DNA from 2 places in the Pseudoalteromonas sp. DY56-GL79 genome. Region 2 is predicted to be linked to the other one. Evidence: predicted binding sites of a transcription regulator. Region 2 holds the regulator's gene; the other holds the start of a gene.

Region 1 (7,713 bases), on a different contig from region 2:
CTCTTTGCTGGGAGAAATCTTTTTAGCCACCCGCAGTATGCGCAGGGGCATGATATTCAAAGACATCGAGAGTTGATTATTTAAAACTAGTTGCCTCCGTCACAGGGCACTTATCGCAATTGTTTGATTATATTTGTAATTTACATTGAAAATAGGGAAAAAATTAGGGGTTTACTATGAAGAAACTACTTACCGTCACACTATTTAGCTGTCTTGCAGCAACTGCGCAAGCTAACACCATGTTTGAATCGGCTGAAGATGCAATTGAATACCGCCAAGCGTCTTTCCAATTGATCCGTTTCCAGATTGGCAATATGGGCGACATGCTAAAAGGCAAAGTACCATTTGATGCTGAAGTATTTAAGCAACGTGCTCACAATGCTGCGCAATTATCGCAAATGCCTTGGGAAGCATTTATCGACGGTTCTGACAAAGGCAATACTGATGCCCTACCAGCCGTTTGGTCAGACAGAGCTGAGTTCGATGGAAAAGCCAAGCAATTTGCCGAGTATGCTCAAGCACTGGCTGTTGCAGCTGACTCTGGCGACAAAAAGCTGATTGCTTCTGCATTTAAAGATTGGGCAAAAGGCTGTAAAGACTGCCATAAATCTTTTAAAGATTAATACCAATCGTATAAAAACAAAACAGCCGCATATTTGCGGCTGCTTACTATCTGAATATCTCGTCACTTGCTTGGCTATCACCAACGACACAGTAATTCAGACATCGCACTGAGTAACCCACAGCCCTGCTTAATCACACAGCCAAATTGAATTACTGTCAGTGCTAGACTCGTAGATGACCTCTAGTGATCAATCATCAATATAGTCGAAATCATCATCGCCTAGATTTCTACGTAGGCGTTTTTGCTCTAAGTAGTCGTCTAGCTTTCTTTTGACTTTACGCTTTTGCTTGTCATGTTGGTTACGACCCAACTTTTCAAATTCATCGTCTGCAAAATCATCATCAAGCGCATCGTAAGAGAATGTCTTACCCACAACTAACTCCAAAATAAAATAGTCATTAATAAAATGAGAGCCGTCTCTCAAGATCACTATTTAGCGCTAAATTGTCATTCTGAAAAGTGAGAGTTTCTTATCCTTACAATAAAAATTTTTTATTGCCTAATTAATTTTGACAAAAACAACTATATTTTAGTCAATTTTATCACTTTTAGAGCACATTAACTTTCAACAATAAAATACAATATATTGATTTTATTTGAGTTTATATTTGGCATTGTTCTTGTAACAATAATCATGCAACTGAGCCAATAAGGATCGACCATGAATAAAATTTTACTACTAACAGCAGCAACAATGATGACAACCACCGTCGCTGCACACGAAAAAAATAACATCACGTTTAGCGGTGACAATTGTGAAGTAGAATTTCAGAATGACGTTAGGATCACGCCTGATAACTTGGTGATCACAACGGCCAAAAACAAAACAGCTGAGATCAACAACCTTGGCGAACTGACACTCAATGGCGAGCGCATCACACTTAATACACAGCAAAAAACGATGCTCACGCAATACGGTGATGAACTAAGAGGCCGCCTACCACAAGTGGCTGATATTGCTTTTGAAGGCATAAAACTAGCGGGCGTTGCCCTTAATGAAGTGGCACAAACCTTTAATTTAACTAGTTTAGATAGCATCCATGCCGTGATCGATGACCTCGAAACAGAAGTGCAAAATACGTTTTATCAGCAAGGTGCGTTTGTGATGGGCAAGCAAACCTTTGATGAGTTTGGCCAAAATTTCGATAATCAGTTTGAAGAAAAAATCGAGACTGCAGTACAAGGTGCCATGATGCAATCGATAGGTAGCTTACTGGTTGCGATTGGCAACGAAATGTCAGATGCAAACGGTGATATGAGCAGCTTTGAACAGCGTATGGAAAACTTCGCAACACAAATCGAAACCAAAGTTGAACAACAGGCAGAATCTATTGAGAAAAAAGCAGACGCACTGTGTGGCGACTTTGAACAAATAGCGAAAAACGAAGCCATTGTCGCAAAGTCTATCCCCGCAATGTCAGAGTACCAACTGTTTAAATTTAAATAATCTGACGTTGGCATAACTTACTTTTAATTCAGGATACGTTATGCCAACCCTTTCCTTTGTGCATCAGCCAACTCCCCCAGCGTTTTAATCGCTTGCTCTACCGACGCATCCCACGGCAAACCATAACTGATACGTATACAATTTTGATACTTTTTGCTGGCACTAAATAGCGTACCAGGCGTAATACTGATCCCGCACTCCAAGGCTTTTTGGAACAACAAGGCACCATCAACGTGCTTACCTAAGTCTAGCCACAGCACACAACCGCCTTGCGGGCGACTGACTCTTACCTCACTACCAAACGCAACATTCACCGCTTGGATCATACGGTCTCGATTCTCAATTAACCGTTTACGGACCAACTTTAAATGGCGCTCGTAGCCTCCGGAGCTGAGAAAGTCCGCCAGAGCCCATTGATTCATTAAAGATGACGAACAACTCAACGCACGTTTTATGCGCTTTGCTTTTGCACTAAATTGACTGGCGACCATCCAACCCACTCGATAGCTGGGCGCTGCGGTTTTTGAAAATGACGCACATGTGATCACTAAGCCTTTTTGGCTAAATGCTTGTGCCGGTATGCCGCGCTGCTCGGTAAAATATAAATCACCATACACATCGTCCTCTATCAACACCACGTCACGTTGCTCTAATAGTGCCACCAGCTGCGCACGTCTCGTATCTGGCATAAAGCTACCAAGCGGGTTACTAATACTGGTAGAAAACACACACGCTCGAATATCATGTTTTTCAAGCGCCCGTTCAAGGTCGCTCAGCCAAATGCCATCATCTGGGCAAACAGGTATTTCAATGGCCTTTAACCCTAAGTTTTCAGCCAGTTCAACTATGCCAAAATAACAGGGGGATTCAATCGCTATCACGTCTCCGGGCTTGGTCACCGCTTGTAACGCAATCGCCAACGCTTCTTGCGCGCCATTGGTGATCACCACTTCATCCATGTCTATTGCTAAGCCCATATCCAAATAACGCCGCACGATTTGCTTTTTTAAACTATCTAAACCGTCCATAGGGCCATAATTAATGAGTTCATTCCCTGCTTCTTTCATTGCGCGGCGCATAATTTTGGCAAGAACCAGCTCAGTACCAGCAATGGCGATGGGGTTGGCGATACCTAAGGGGATTGCATGCGGCTGATGGATCCCCTTATACACTTGTTCAATCAGCGCCTGCTTGTTAACCACCACAGGTTTGGCGGGCAATCGTGCACGCTTCGGAGAGTCGTTGTGCGAAGCTCTGTGGCATAAAAAGTAGCCGGATTTCTCTTTGGCAATGACTTTTCCTTGATCTTCAAGTGCTTGATAGGCCTGCTTTACCGTTGGGATACTGACATTTAAGTTTTGCGCCATAACACGCAATGAGGGAAGCTTTTCGCCCGGTAAAATGGACTCTTGTTCTGCCATCGACAAGATCATTTGGATCACCTGCTGATAGAGAAAGGCGGAATGTTGGCGTTGAATAACGGTACTCATAAGCAATAATCTGTATAGGTATAAATTAGTAAATTCTGTATATAGCTTATACAGAATAACAGCGTAAACTACATACTTCCACTGCTGTTTGAATCTAGAGCCGATCATGAAAAATCTATTTCTTTACGCCATCACTGTGTTGATTTGGGGATCAACATGGCTTGCCATTGAATACCAACTTGGCAGCATCAACGAGTTTGTGTCGCTGTTTTACCGCTTTGGCCTCGCCGCGGTTTGTATGTGGGCGTTTGTCATCTATAAGCGTGTGCCAATGCGATTTTCTCGCCGAGATCATGGCTTTTTCATCCTCTTAGCGCTGTGTAATTTTGGTGCTAACTATCTCTTCTTGTATTGGGCTCAGGCACATTTAACGTCAGCGATGGCATCAATTGCGTTTTCATTATTATTGGTCGTTAACATCGTCAACACTAAGTTGTTTTTTGCCAAACCTATTGCAAAGCGAATTTACTTTGGTGCATCACTGGGCACGCTTGGGATAGTCAGCTTGTTTTGGCACGATTTGGTCGCATTTGATTTGCAAAGCGAGGCCTTCTTGGGATTATCATTAGCTCTATTAGGAACAGTGGTCGCGTCACTCGGTAATATGGTGAGCGTACGCAATTCCAATCAGCAAATTGATGTTATGGCGGGAAATGCGTGGGGCATGCTTTACAGCGCTGTCATGTTAGCAACCTATGTCGCCTTTAGTGAACATCAGTTTATCAACCAAGCGCCGGCATCATATTGGTGGTCTCTGATTTATCTCAGCGTGTTTGGCACCGTCATTGCCTTTGGTTGTTATTTCTCACTACTCAAGAATATTGGGCCTGAGAAAGCGAGTTATTTGATAGTGTTATTTCCTTTTGTTGCCGTGGCCTTGAGTACCTTATTTGAAGGCTTTGAGTGGCAGCAAAACACCTTTATTGGGTTTATTTTGGTCATCCTAGGTAATGCGATTGTACTCACGCCTTTAAATCGCATCTACGCTTGGTTGTCCATTCGGTCCCCAGTTAGAAGTTGAAGTCTTACCAATGCTTTAGCTTCTTACTTTTCAGCGCCATTTTATAATGGCGCTTTTTTTATGCTCAGAGCTCGGCGGCAGCAGGTTATCGTCGCAGGCGTGCGCCCAACAATCTCACCATCAGCCTCAATGTCATAACCCTCTTGTTCGATAAAAAGCTCTGCAATGCGGCCGTGGTGCACATTTCTTGTACCCATATGACGTTTAAGCAGCATATTGACAAACAATATCACCCGCTGCCAATGCGTTTGCGGCGTGAACCACAGTAGCTCCAGCTGACCGTCATCAAGGCAAGCCATAGGAGCGGGAGTTAACCCTGCCCCAAAGTGTTTGCCATTCGCAAGTAACAACATCATACCCTGCTCAGGCCACGTATTGCTGTGATAGCGAATGAGTTTGGCAGTAAACAGCGACATTAGTCCCGCACAGGTATAGCTCAGCTTACCTAAACGTTTGGTTTGTCCTAAGTTATTCATGACATGCGCGTTAAAGCCAATCCCAGCAACATTGACAAACCAGCGCCCGTCCACTTTACCCAAATCAATACTTGAGATCTTGTCTGAAAATACAGCTGCTCGCCACTGTGCTTTGGAATAATTAAACTGCCGAGCAAAATCGTTGCCAGTCCCCGCAGGCAGCAACGCAAGCGTGTTATCCCGCTCAGCAATGGCATTGGCGACTAGATGCAACGTGCCATCCCCCCCAATCACCACCACGCTAACTCCCGCCGTAGCAGCTTGAGCAATTGCATCCCTATCTGCGACAAAGTTTCCAGTGGTATTAAACCAAGTTGCCGTCAACTGTTGTTGTGTTAATTGTTGCTTTAACCATGCAATTTGCGCTTTCCCCTCAGCACCCGCTAAAGGGTTGACTACCACCAGCATAAAAACCCTTAAATACAAAAACTCAACTTATATGAATAAAAAACCAAAACTAAAACCAAAAATCAAAAATCAAAAATCAAAAACACCCATATTAATTGGGTTACAGCCTAACCAAGACAATCAAAGTCATGCATAAACATGCAAAAAACCCATTAAAACAAAAATGAATAAACCATTAATTCATTAGTTATTTTTATCCGAAAACATCAATTTTTATCGTTTTAAATTTAAACAAATTGCGTGCAAAATAGCCTTGTTTTCAATCATTGCTTATTAGGAGCCAGACATGCTTAATTCAGCTGCACCTTGCAGCCCATCACAAAACACGTTTAACCAAACACAACCAACTAAACAACGTCGTATCAATTGGACGAAGTGGTTGGCAGTATGTGGTCAACATTTAGCGTTAAAAGACGTGATTATGTATAAGTAAGTCTGCACAGAGCATGGCGTCCCAACCCGCCATGCTCTCGTCAGCATTTGTTTCAATAGACCATAAAAGCACCACTTCAACCAGCATTTTTGTACAAAACCTCTTCGTCAAACCGCTAATTTCTAGCACAATTTTAAAAAAACCTCACTTTTAGCACATTTTTTAAGCAAACAGTTTAAAAACGGTTTACAGCGCCTAAATCGCTAAGTATTATCTTTGCCCATGGAGAGATGGCTGAGTGGTTGAAAGCACCGGTCTTGAAAACCGGCATACGTTAATAGCGTATCTAGGGTTCAAATCCCTATCTCTCCGCCATTTTTAAAGTATTGCGCCGGAGAGGTGGCCGAGTGGCTGAAGGCGCTCCCCTGCTAAGGGAGTATAGGGTTTGTAGCCCTATCGAGGGTTCGAATCCCTCCTTCTCCGCCATCACTTATAAGAAAACCGCTTAATTGCGGTTTTTTTATGTCTGCGATTTATCACTTCCACACACAACTGGTCAGATGTCTTCAACCTATGCTATGTTGAGATCTGATTGGGGAAATGAGTGTGACGAATGAAAATCCATGTCTTAGAAGGCTATATTCAACATATTTATCTGGTTGAATACGAAACGGGCCTGCTGTTACTCGACGGTTGCTGTCGTGCCGATGTTGAGTTGGTCTGCAACTACATCCTGCAACTGCAAAAGCCACTAAGCGCACTCAAGCTGATTGTGGTCACGCATATGCACCCAGATCATGCCGGTGGCGCGCACAAACTCAAAAAACTCACGGGCGCAAAGATTGCGGCCGCAAATGCCCCCAGTCAGTGGTATCGTGGTATTGATGGTGTCATGATGCACCTCTCCGATATGGCGCTGGCACTTTGGGTTGCAGGGAGAAAGCGCAAGGCCAAACGCAATCTTTGGTACCCAAGACAATTATCACCAGACTTTTACCTAGCCGATGGTGATAGCTTGCCCCACTTTAACGAATGGCAAGCGATACACACACCCGGTCATACGGATAGAGATTTGAGCTTGTATCATCTCCCCAGTAAGCGCATCTATGTGGCGGATTTGACGGTAAAAGTGAAAGGGCAATTTGTTGCGCCTTTTCCAGTATTCTATCCACGCTTGTATCGCCAATCTCTTGCCAAAGTCGAGGCACTACAACCCCACTCAGTGATCTTGGCACATCAAGGAGAGGTACTTGCTGAAGAAATTGATTTCAACGCATTGATAGCGCGCGCGCCCAAGCAGCCAATGACACATTGGCGCTCGGTGAAGAAGAAAACTAAAAAAGCACTAGGGTTGGGAAGCTAGCTTTCGTTGATAACCTGCACCAACTGCGCGATGTCCTCCTGACTATTATAAATATGCGGTGAGACGCGAATACCGTAGCGACGATTATCCACAGCAATGCCTGCTCGCTTAAGCTGCTCCATCACTGCCTCATGCCGAGAGCCAAAATGCAAAATAGCTGTCCCCGAGCAAGCACTCTGTGCTGTAGGAGAGCGATAAAATTCAGGCAATGCCGCTTGTAACTCAGATAACAAAGCAAAGTTGTACGCTCTTACTTGCTCAATCCCAAGCTCGGCAAAATAGCCAAGGCTGTGCCCCGCATAGATATAAGGTGCCACACTTGGTGTACCGCCCCAAAAACGCAGCGCACTTTCACTCAGCGCAAAATGATGAATATCAAACTCGAATGGATTTTGATGCGAAAACCAGCCAACATCTTTTGGCTCGCAATAAGGCAAGACATCTTCATTCACCCAAATAAAACCGGCGCCAGGGCCACCGCAGCTCCATTTCACACAAGAGCCGATAACG
Region 2 (7,713 bases):
CAGCAGAGGTACTCAATATCATGGAAACCAAACGAATTAATGGCTTGATTGTGGTAAACAAAAACAACATACCGGTTGGCGCCTTGAATACGCAAGATTTACTTAGAGCGGGGGTGCTGTAATGCAATTTGAAGATTTATATCAGACGATTTCAACTGAAGCTTGGGAAAAAGCAAAACAAATCAAATTATTGATTTGCGATATTGATGGCGTATTCTCAGATGGACGTATATACCTTGGTAACAATGGTGAAGAACTGAAAGCATTTAATACCAAAGACGGGTTTGGTATTAAAGCCTTGATTGATAGTGGTATCGAAGTCGCCGTTATCACAGGTAGACATTCACAAATAGTTCAGCAACGCATGACTAGTTTAAATGTAACTTATATTTACCAAGGCCAAGAAAACAAGTTAGTGGCATATGATGAATTGAAGACTAAGCTCAACCTTAGTGATGACGAAATTGCATATATTGGCGATGATGGTCCAGACCTACCCGTAATGGAACAGGTCGGTTTTGCCGTTGCCGTCAATGATGCACATCCTCTTGTCAAACGTATCGCCCACTACACCACTTTGATGCCTGGTGGTTTTGGTGCTGTGAGAGAACTGACTGATCTTCTAATGCTCAGCCAAAATCACTTATTGACTTCCAAAGGATCAAGTACATGACCGTATTGCGTGTCATCTTACTCATTGTTTTCGCTTCAATAATGGTATGGATGTGGTCGCCCATGTTTAATCCATCAGAGGCGGACTCAGCAAAAGAAGATGAACCGTTAGCTAAGCCCGATTATGTTGCAACCACACTTCAGCAAACGACCTATAGTGAAAATGGCTTATTAAACTATCAGGTAACTGCTGATAAGATGGAGTTGTATCAAGATCTTGGCTTTAGTCACTTTGAAAAGCCTATTTTCACCTTATATAACGGTGAGCAAAATTGGCAAATAAGTGCATTAGAAGCAACACTGTACGAAAACAATACCTTGATATTAGAGGGCAATGTGCTGGCAAAGAATTTAACGCCTAACGCCATGATCACCGATATCAATGCCGATAATGTAAGAGTTGAAATTAAGCAAAAATTGATGAAGTCGGAACACCCTGTCGTTATCACGGGTCCTAGTCTTAGGATCACGGGTAAAGGACTGCATGCGGATCTACAAAAGCAAGTGATCGAACTCATCAACCACACAAAGACAATTTATTATGACCAGTAAAATCATTAACAAACTAGTTTTCATCGGCTTGCTTGCAAGTTCTACTCTAGTAATTGCTGCAGAACAAAATGAAGTCATTATTGATGCTGGCCGTCAGCAAGCTCAACTGCAAAGCAACATCGGTATTTTTGAACAGAATGTTGTTATTATTCATGGCAACAGAAAAATAAATGCCGATCGCCTAGAAGTCCATCGCCGCGCGGAGCTTGGTACTAACAAGCAACTGCTTGTTGCAACTGGCAGCCCAGCTATTTTCAGCGAACGTCAACCTGATGGTAATTTGCTAGAAGCCAAAGCAAACGAAATTCGCTACGACGTTGCGAAAGGCACCTTAGTCATTTCTGGCGATGCGGAAATCAATCAAACTGGGCAAAAAATCAATGCTCAGGTCATCACCTATGACATTGAAAAGCAACTGATCAGTGCTGAGCGCTCAGACCAAGAAGATTCCCGTGTAAGAACCATCCTTGTTCCTGTTGATGACAAAAAAGACGCAAAAGATAAAAAAGCGCAGGAAGAAGGTAACAATTAATGAGCGAGCTCAAAGCAACTGGTCTAGCAAAGAGTTATAAAGGCCGCCAGGTCGTCAAAAATGTTGGCTTAAGTGTTCAAGCTGGCAGCATTGTAGGCTTATTGGGCCCGAATGGCGCAGGTAAAACCACGACCTTTTATATGATTGTAGGGTTAGTACCAAGCGACAAAGGTTTTATTCAGATTGATGACGAAGATATCACTTTGCTACCAATGCACAGCCGCGCGCGACTTGGTATTGGTTATCTACCGCAAGAGTCTTCGATCTTTAGAAAACTCACGGTCTATCAAAATTTGATGGCGATTTTAGAAACTCGAAAAGACTTATCTAAAGTTGAAAGAGAAGCTGAACTAAACGAGTTACTGGATGAGTTTAATATCCAACACATTCGCGACTCACAGGGCATGGCATTGTCGGGAGGCGAAAGAAGACGCGTAGAAATTGCTCGCGCTTTAGCCGCTAACCCTAAGTTTATCCTGTTAGATGAACCTTTTGCTGGTGTTGATCCTATTTCGGTGTTAGATATAAAGACAATCATAGAGCACCTAAAAAACCGCGGTATCGGTGTGCTAATCACCGATCATAACGTTAGAGAAACACTGGACGTATGTGAAAAAGCCTACATCGTTTCACATGGTGAGTTAATCGCTGCAGGCACGCCAGAACATGTTTTGGCAGATCAAACCGTAAGAGATGTCTACCTAGGCGAACAATTCAAGCTATAGTTAAGACGTAGTATTAATAACTGTTAAAAAGGATTGTTAGAGATACATGAGGCAATCATTACAGCTGCGCATGGGGCAGCAACTTACAATGACTCCACAACTGCAACAAGCCATTCGCTTGCTGCAGCTTAGTACATTGGATCTGCAACAAGAAATACAAGAAGCATTAGACAGCAATCCATTGTTGGAAGTGGAAGAAGGTGATAATACTGACGGCGAAAACACTGACCAACACAGTCAAGAAAAGAGCAGTGCTGACGACAATCAAGATTCAAGCGATGAAGTGCAGGTTAGTGACTATGAGATAGACTCAGATACAGCCATGAGCAAAGACACGGTGAGCGATGACCTCGCCATGGATGTCACTTGGGACGAGTATATGAGTGCAGCGCCCGCTGCAAGCTCAGGCCCACTTCCCGATGACGATAATGTTTATCAAGGGGAAACCTCTGAATCTCTCCACGACTATCTCATGTGGCAACTTGAGCTGACACCATTTAGTCCAACAGATAGAGCGATTGCGATTGCGATTATTGAAGCGGTCGACCTGTCAGGCATTTTAACACTGTCTTGCGAAGACATTTTAGAAAGCATTAATGATGAGAGTAGCGAAGAGCCTATTGAGCTGGATGAAGTCGAAGCCGTGCTCAAACGTATTCAGCTTTTCGATCCTGTCGGTATCGCAGCGCGTAGTTTACAAGAATGCTTGTGTATTCAGCTAAATCAATTCGCCCCAGATACGCCATGGATTGCCGAAACGAAAATGATCCTGACAGAGCATATCGACTTGCTTGCCAGCCGTGACTATCGAACTTTGACTAAGAAAACACGCCTTAAAGAAGCCGATCTCAAAGAGGTCATGACGTTAATTCATAGTCTTAACCCAAAACCAGCGGCAAGCATTATTCATGAAGAGCCTGAATATGTGATCCCTGACGTATCGGTGAAAAAAGTAAAAGGTCGTTGGGTCGTAGAGCTAAATCCTGATGCTATGCCTAAAATAAAAGTAAACGACCATTATGCTGCGATGTCTAGAACAGCGAAATCCAGTACAGATAGTCAGTTTATTCGCTCACATTTACAAGAAGCGAAGTGGTTTATTAAAAGCTTAGAAAGCCGAAATGATACTTTATTAAAAGTTACCAATTGCATTGTGCAACAACAACAGGCATTCTTTGAACATGGCCCCGAAGCAATGCGCCCTATGGTGCTAAATGATGTTGCTGAAATGGTTGAGATGCATGAGTCCACAATTTCCCGTGTGACAACACAAAAATACATGCATACACCTCGGGGAATATTTGAGCTGAAGTACTTCTTCTCTAGCCATGTAAGTACAGAAAATGGAGGTGAGTGCTCTTCTACAGCAATTAGAGCACTTATCAAAAAGCTGATAGCTGCAGAAAATACCGCGAAACCATTGAGTGACAGCAAAATTGCAGATATCTTAGCTGAGCAAGGAATTAAGGTAGCGAGACGTACGATTGCAAAATATCGTGAATCCCTAGCCATTCCACCGTCAAATCAGCGTAAAAGCTTGATATAAGACGTAAAAACCAAGAAGGAAAAATGCTTATGCAACTAAATCTAACTGGTCGCCATGTAGAAATTACTGACTCATTAAGAGACTATGTCACCAACAAGTTTGCGAAGCTAGAAAGGCACTTTGATCATATCAATAACGTGCATGTGATCCTTGATGTCGAGAAGCTAGTACAAAAAGCAGAAGCAACATTACACGTAAACGGCGGCGAGCTATTTGCATCAACAGAGCATCAAGATATGTATGCCGCAATTGATGGCCTTATCGACAAGCTAGATCGTCAAGTTATTAAACACAAAGAGAAGCTCACTCGACACTAAGATGAAATTAAGTGAATTGGTGAACAAGGACTGCAGTAAAGCTGCGGTCCTTTTTAATAGCAAAAAACGTATTTTAGAATACATCAGCGAACTGGCTCATAGCCAAATTCCAAATACCAGTCAGCATGCTATCTTAGACGCTTTAATGGCGCGAGAGAAATTAGGCAGCACAGGGATCGGTAAAGGTATTGCCATTCCTCATGGTAGACTTGAAGGTTTGGATAAAATCCTTGCAATGGTGCTTGTTAGCGAGCAAGGGATCCAGTTTGAAGCCATAGATAAGCAGCCTGTCGATATTTTTGTCGCGTTCATCGTACCCGAAGGTGATAATCAACAGCACCTGAAGACCTTAGCGGCGATTGCTGATACACTCAAAGACAAGTCTTTTTGCAAAATGCTTAGGCAAGCAAAAAGTGATGACGAGTTATATGCAGTGATCCAAGGTGAACTTGATGAGTGATGAAGAAAAAGGACTCGAGCTTATCATTATCAGTGGCCGCTCAGGCTCTGGTAAATCTGTAGCGCTTCGAGTATTGGAAGACTTAGGCTACTATTGTGTAGATAACATTCCAGTCAATTTACTGCCGTCTTTAGTCCGCAGCGTTTCCGACAATTATAATAAAATTGCAGTCAGTATTGATGTTAGAAACTTGCCTAAAGAACAGGACGAGTTTAATGACATTCTTGAATACTTGCCTGGTTTCGCCAAACCTACCCTGTTTTATTTAGACAGTGACGATCAAACCCTGATAAAACGCTTCTCAGAAACACGCCGTTTGCACCCTCTTTCACTACATAATCTTCCATTAGATGTTGCGATAAAGAAAGAACGGGAATTGTTAGACGTGTTGATCACACGCGCTGATTTTCTCATTGATACTACAGGCCTGAGCGTTCATCAACTTGCGGAAGATATCCGCGAAAAAATCTTAGGTAAGAAAGACAAACAACTCATTATTACCTTTGAATCTTTCGGCTTTAAACACGGCATCCCAAAACAAGCGGATTACGTTTTTGATGCGCGCTTTTTGCCCAACCCACATTGGGAGCCTGAGCTTAAGCCGCTAACTGGCCTAGATCAGCCAGTCAAAGACTATTTGTCGAGTCACAGCATCGTGCAAAAGTTTACTTGGCAGATCCAAACCTTTGTACAAACTTGGTTACCACACTTAGAGCGTAATAATCGCAGTTATCTAACGATCGCAATAGGATGTACTGGTGGACAACATCGCTCGGTATACTTAGCGCAAACCATTGGCGAGCGATTTGCAAAAACCCATCCCAACGTCAAAATTCGCCACCGTGAGCAAGAGGGTTAAATGTTAGAAGATACGTTTTTAATCCAGAACAAGCTCGGCCTGCACGCTCGAGCAGCGACGGTTCTTGCGCAATTAGCGACCCAATTTGATGCCGAAGTGACCTTATATCAAGGAGACAAAAGTGCTGCTGCTGACAGCGTACTAGCGCTGTTGTTACTTGAAAGCAGCCAAGGAAAAGAAGTACGAGTGGTTTGTGAAGGTCCCGATGCTCAGTATGCACTAGACGCCATTGGTGGACTAATAGAAAATAAATTTAATGAATCCGAGTAACTTGGGTTACTAGCGCCCAGATAGCACTAAGGCCCGATTCATTTATTCCCTGCTAATCTCCCCCTCCGTAACCAGACTGGTATAATACCAATTAGTCTTAATACTTGCTCAATTTGAAGGAGCAAATCTGACGCTGACTGTGTTAAAAATTTTTCATTTAGAACAACTAAATAACCTGAGCTGCGGATAATTAATGCCTTTCTAGCAGCCAGTTTTAGCGCTAACTGCGTTGAATTCACTTCCAATAGCCAGCTATTGGTGCGTAAATTCGCCTTGTTTTCCCTAAAACTTGCTGGCTAAACAAGGAAAAAACTAAGTTGTGCTTTAGCAACAATGAGTTGGAACATTCCTTATCCAAACCTCAGGTTAAATAGCAAAATTTTCGCCGTGTTATCGACAAGATTTTCTCGCCTCAAAATAGATCACTTAATTAAGCGAATTGGTATAATAAGTCTCTCATAATTAAGCGTAAACCTTGGTAGTTCCCAATAAACTGAGTTACACTGTAATACCAATTTAGGTTTCTTTCGTGCAGTAAAGCGAGTTGCCGAGAAAATCCTATTTTATCGTTGCGTACACCTTTAACGTGTATTAACGATAGCAACCCACCAGCAGAAACAACACGAATAAAATTCAAATTAAGAAATTGATTTCTGCGATAAAGTAAATGAATTGGGTTAACTTCATCACGTTAGCCAACATTATTATCAAAAAGGATGCCTATGCCTGAAGTATTTGAACAAGACTACACACTGGAACAACTCCAAAAGGTAACTAAAGCCTTAAACAGTGGTCAGTTTGTTCAAGTTAGGCGTATGCTCGCAGAAACAGCTCCTTGTGATACAGCACTGCTTTTAGAATCATCTCCTCATAAAGTTCGCTCTATGCTGTGGCAGCTCGTTGACCCAGATATCCAAGGGGATGTTTTAGAGGAACTGTCAGAGGACGTAAGACTTGGGATCATCGCCCAGATGGAGCCGGAGCTAATTGCTGCCGCTACAGAAGACATGGACGACGATGACCTTGGTGATGTCCTGAGAAGCCTGCCTGATACCGTCTACCAAGATGTTATTGGTGCGATGGATAGCCAAGATAGAGAACGTGCGACACAAGCATTGTCCTACAAGGAGCACTCGGCCGGTGCGCTAATGAGCACCGACACGGTCACTATTCGACCCGATGTTACCTTAGAAGTTGTATTTAGATATCTACGTCTTAAAGGCGAATTGCCAGACGGTACGGACGAGTTGTATGTAGTTGATAAAGACAACTGCTTTTTAGGTACGCTGCCAGTCAATACCTTATTAACTAAGTCTCCTGACAGTATGGTTCGAGACTTGATGGATGAAGATAAGGAAACGATCCCTATCTCCATGGATGAATCTGAAGTGGCGCAGCTTTTTGAGCGTCATAACTGGATCTCAGCTCCTGTAGTTGACGATAACGCCCATTTGCTTGGTCGTGTCACCATTGATGACGTTGTTGACGTCATCCGTGAAGATGCTGAGCACAGCTTGTTAAGTATGGCAGGTCTTGAAGATGAAGAAGACACCTTTGCGCCAGTTCTAAAAAGTAGCCAGCGCCGCTCTATTTGGCTTGGGATTAACCTGTTAACCGCCTTAATGGCAGCGTTTGTTGCAAGCTTCTTCGAAGGTACTCTGGATATTTTACCTATTCTCGCGGTGTTAAATGGCATAGTACCAAGTATGGGTGGCGTTGCCGGTAGCCAAACGCTAACCTTAGTGATCCGTGGTATTGCCCTTGGTCATATTAACCAGAC

Evidence for each region. Region 2 encodes sigma-54, which starts transcription at its own class of promoters, with help from an activator protein. Its sites were predicted from a motif close to GTTGGCACGNNNNTNGNNT; they were not measured.
Region 1: a site for sigma-54 is predicted at 5,697-5,715, ahead of NO992_RS20130 (diacylglycerol kinase family protein). Genes of this name have one in related genera too.

The regions. Positions count from the first base shown of each region.
Region 1 covers NZ_JANHZS010000031.1:50,568-58,280, forward strand. The annotation lists gene NO992_RS20100 (DUF2721 domain-containing protein) at 1-76, shown strand, start outside; gene NO992_RS20105 (cytochrome c) at 177-623, shown strand; gene NO992_RS20110 (PA3496 family putative envelope integrity protein) at 813-998, opposite strand; gene NO992_RS20115 (YggN family protein) at 1,287-2,072, shown strand; gene NO992_RS20120 (PLP-dependent aminotransferase family protein) at 2,111-3,670, opposite strand; gene NO992_RS20125 (DMT family transporter) at 3,669-4,583, shown strand; gene NO992_RS20130 (diacylglycerol kinase family protein) at 4,625-5,467, opposite strand; gene NO992_RS20135 (hypothetical protein) at 5,754-5,900, shown strand; tRNA gene NO992_RS20140 (tRNA-Ser) at 6,125-6,215, shown strand; tRNA gene NO992_RS20145 (tRNA-Ser) at 6,234-6,326, shown strand; gene NO992_RS20150 (MBL fold metallo-hydrolase) at 6,454-7,203, shown strand; gene NO992_RS20155 (aminotransferase class V-fold PLP-dependent enzyme) at 7,200-7,713, opposite strand, start outside.
Region 2 covers NZ_JANHZS010000006.1:53,602-61,314, reverse strand. The annotation lists gene NO992_RS05845 (KpsF/GutQ family sugar-phosphate isomerase) at 1-122, shown strand, start outside; gene kdsC (3-deoxy-manno-octulosonate-8-phosphatase KdsC) at 122-673, shown strand; gene lptC (LPS export ABC transporter periplasmic protein LptC) at 670-1,224, shown strand; gene lptA (lipopolysaccharide transport periplasmic protein LptA) at 1,214-1,756, shown strand; gene lptB (LPS export ABC transporter ATP-binding protein) at 1,756-2,481, shown strand; gene NO992_RS05820 (RNA polymerase factor sigma-54) at 2,528-4,027, shown strand; gene hpf (ribosome hibernation promoting factor) at 4,057-4,344, shown strand; gene ptsN (PTS IIA-like nitrogen regulatory protein PtsN) at 4,346-4,804, shown strand; gene rapZ (RNase adapter RapZ) at 4,797-5,663, shown strand; gene NO992_RS05800 (HPr family phosphocarrier protein) at 5,664-5,933, shown strand; gene mgtE (magnesium transporter) at 6,656-7,713, shown strand, end outside.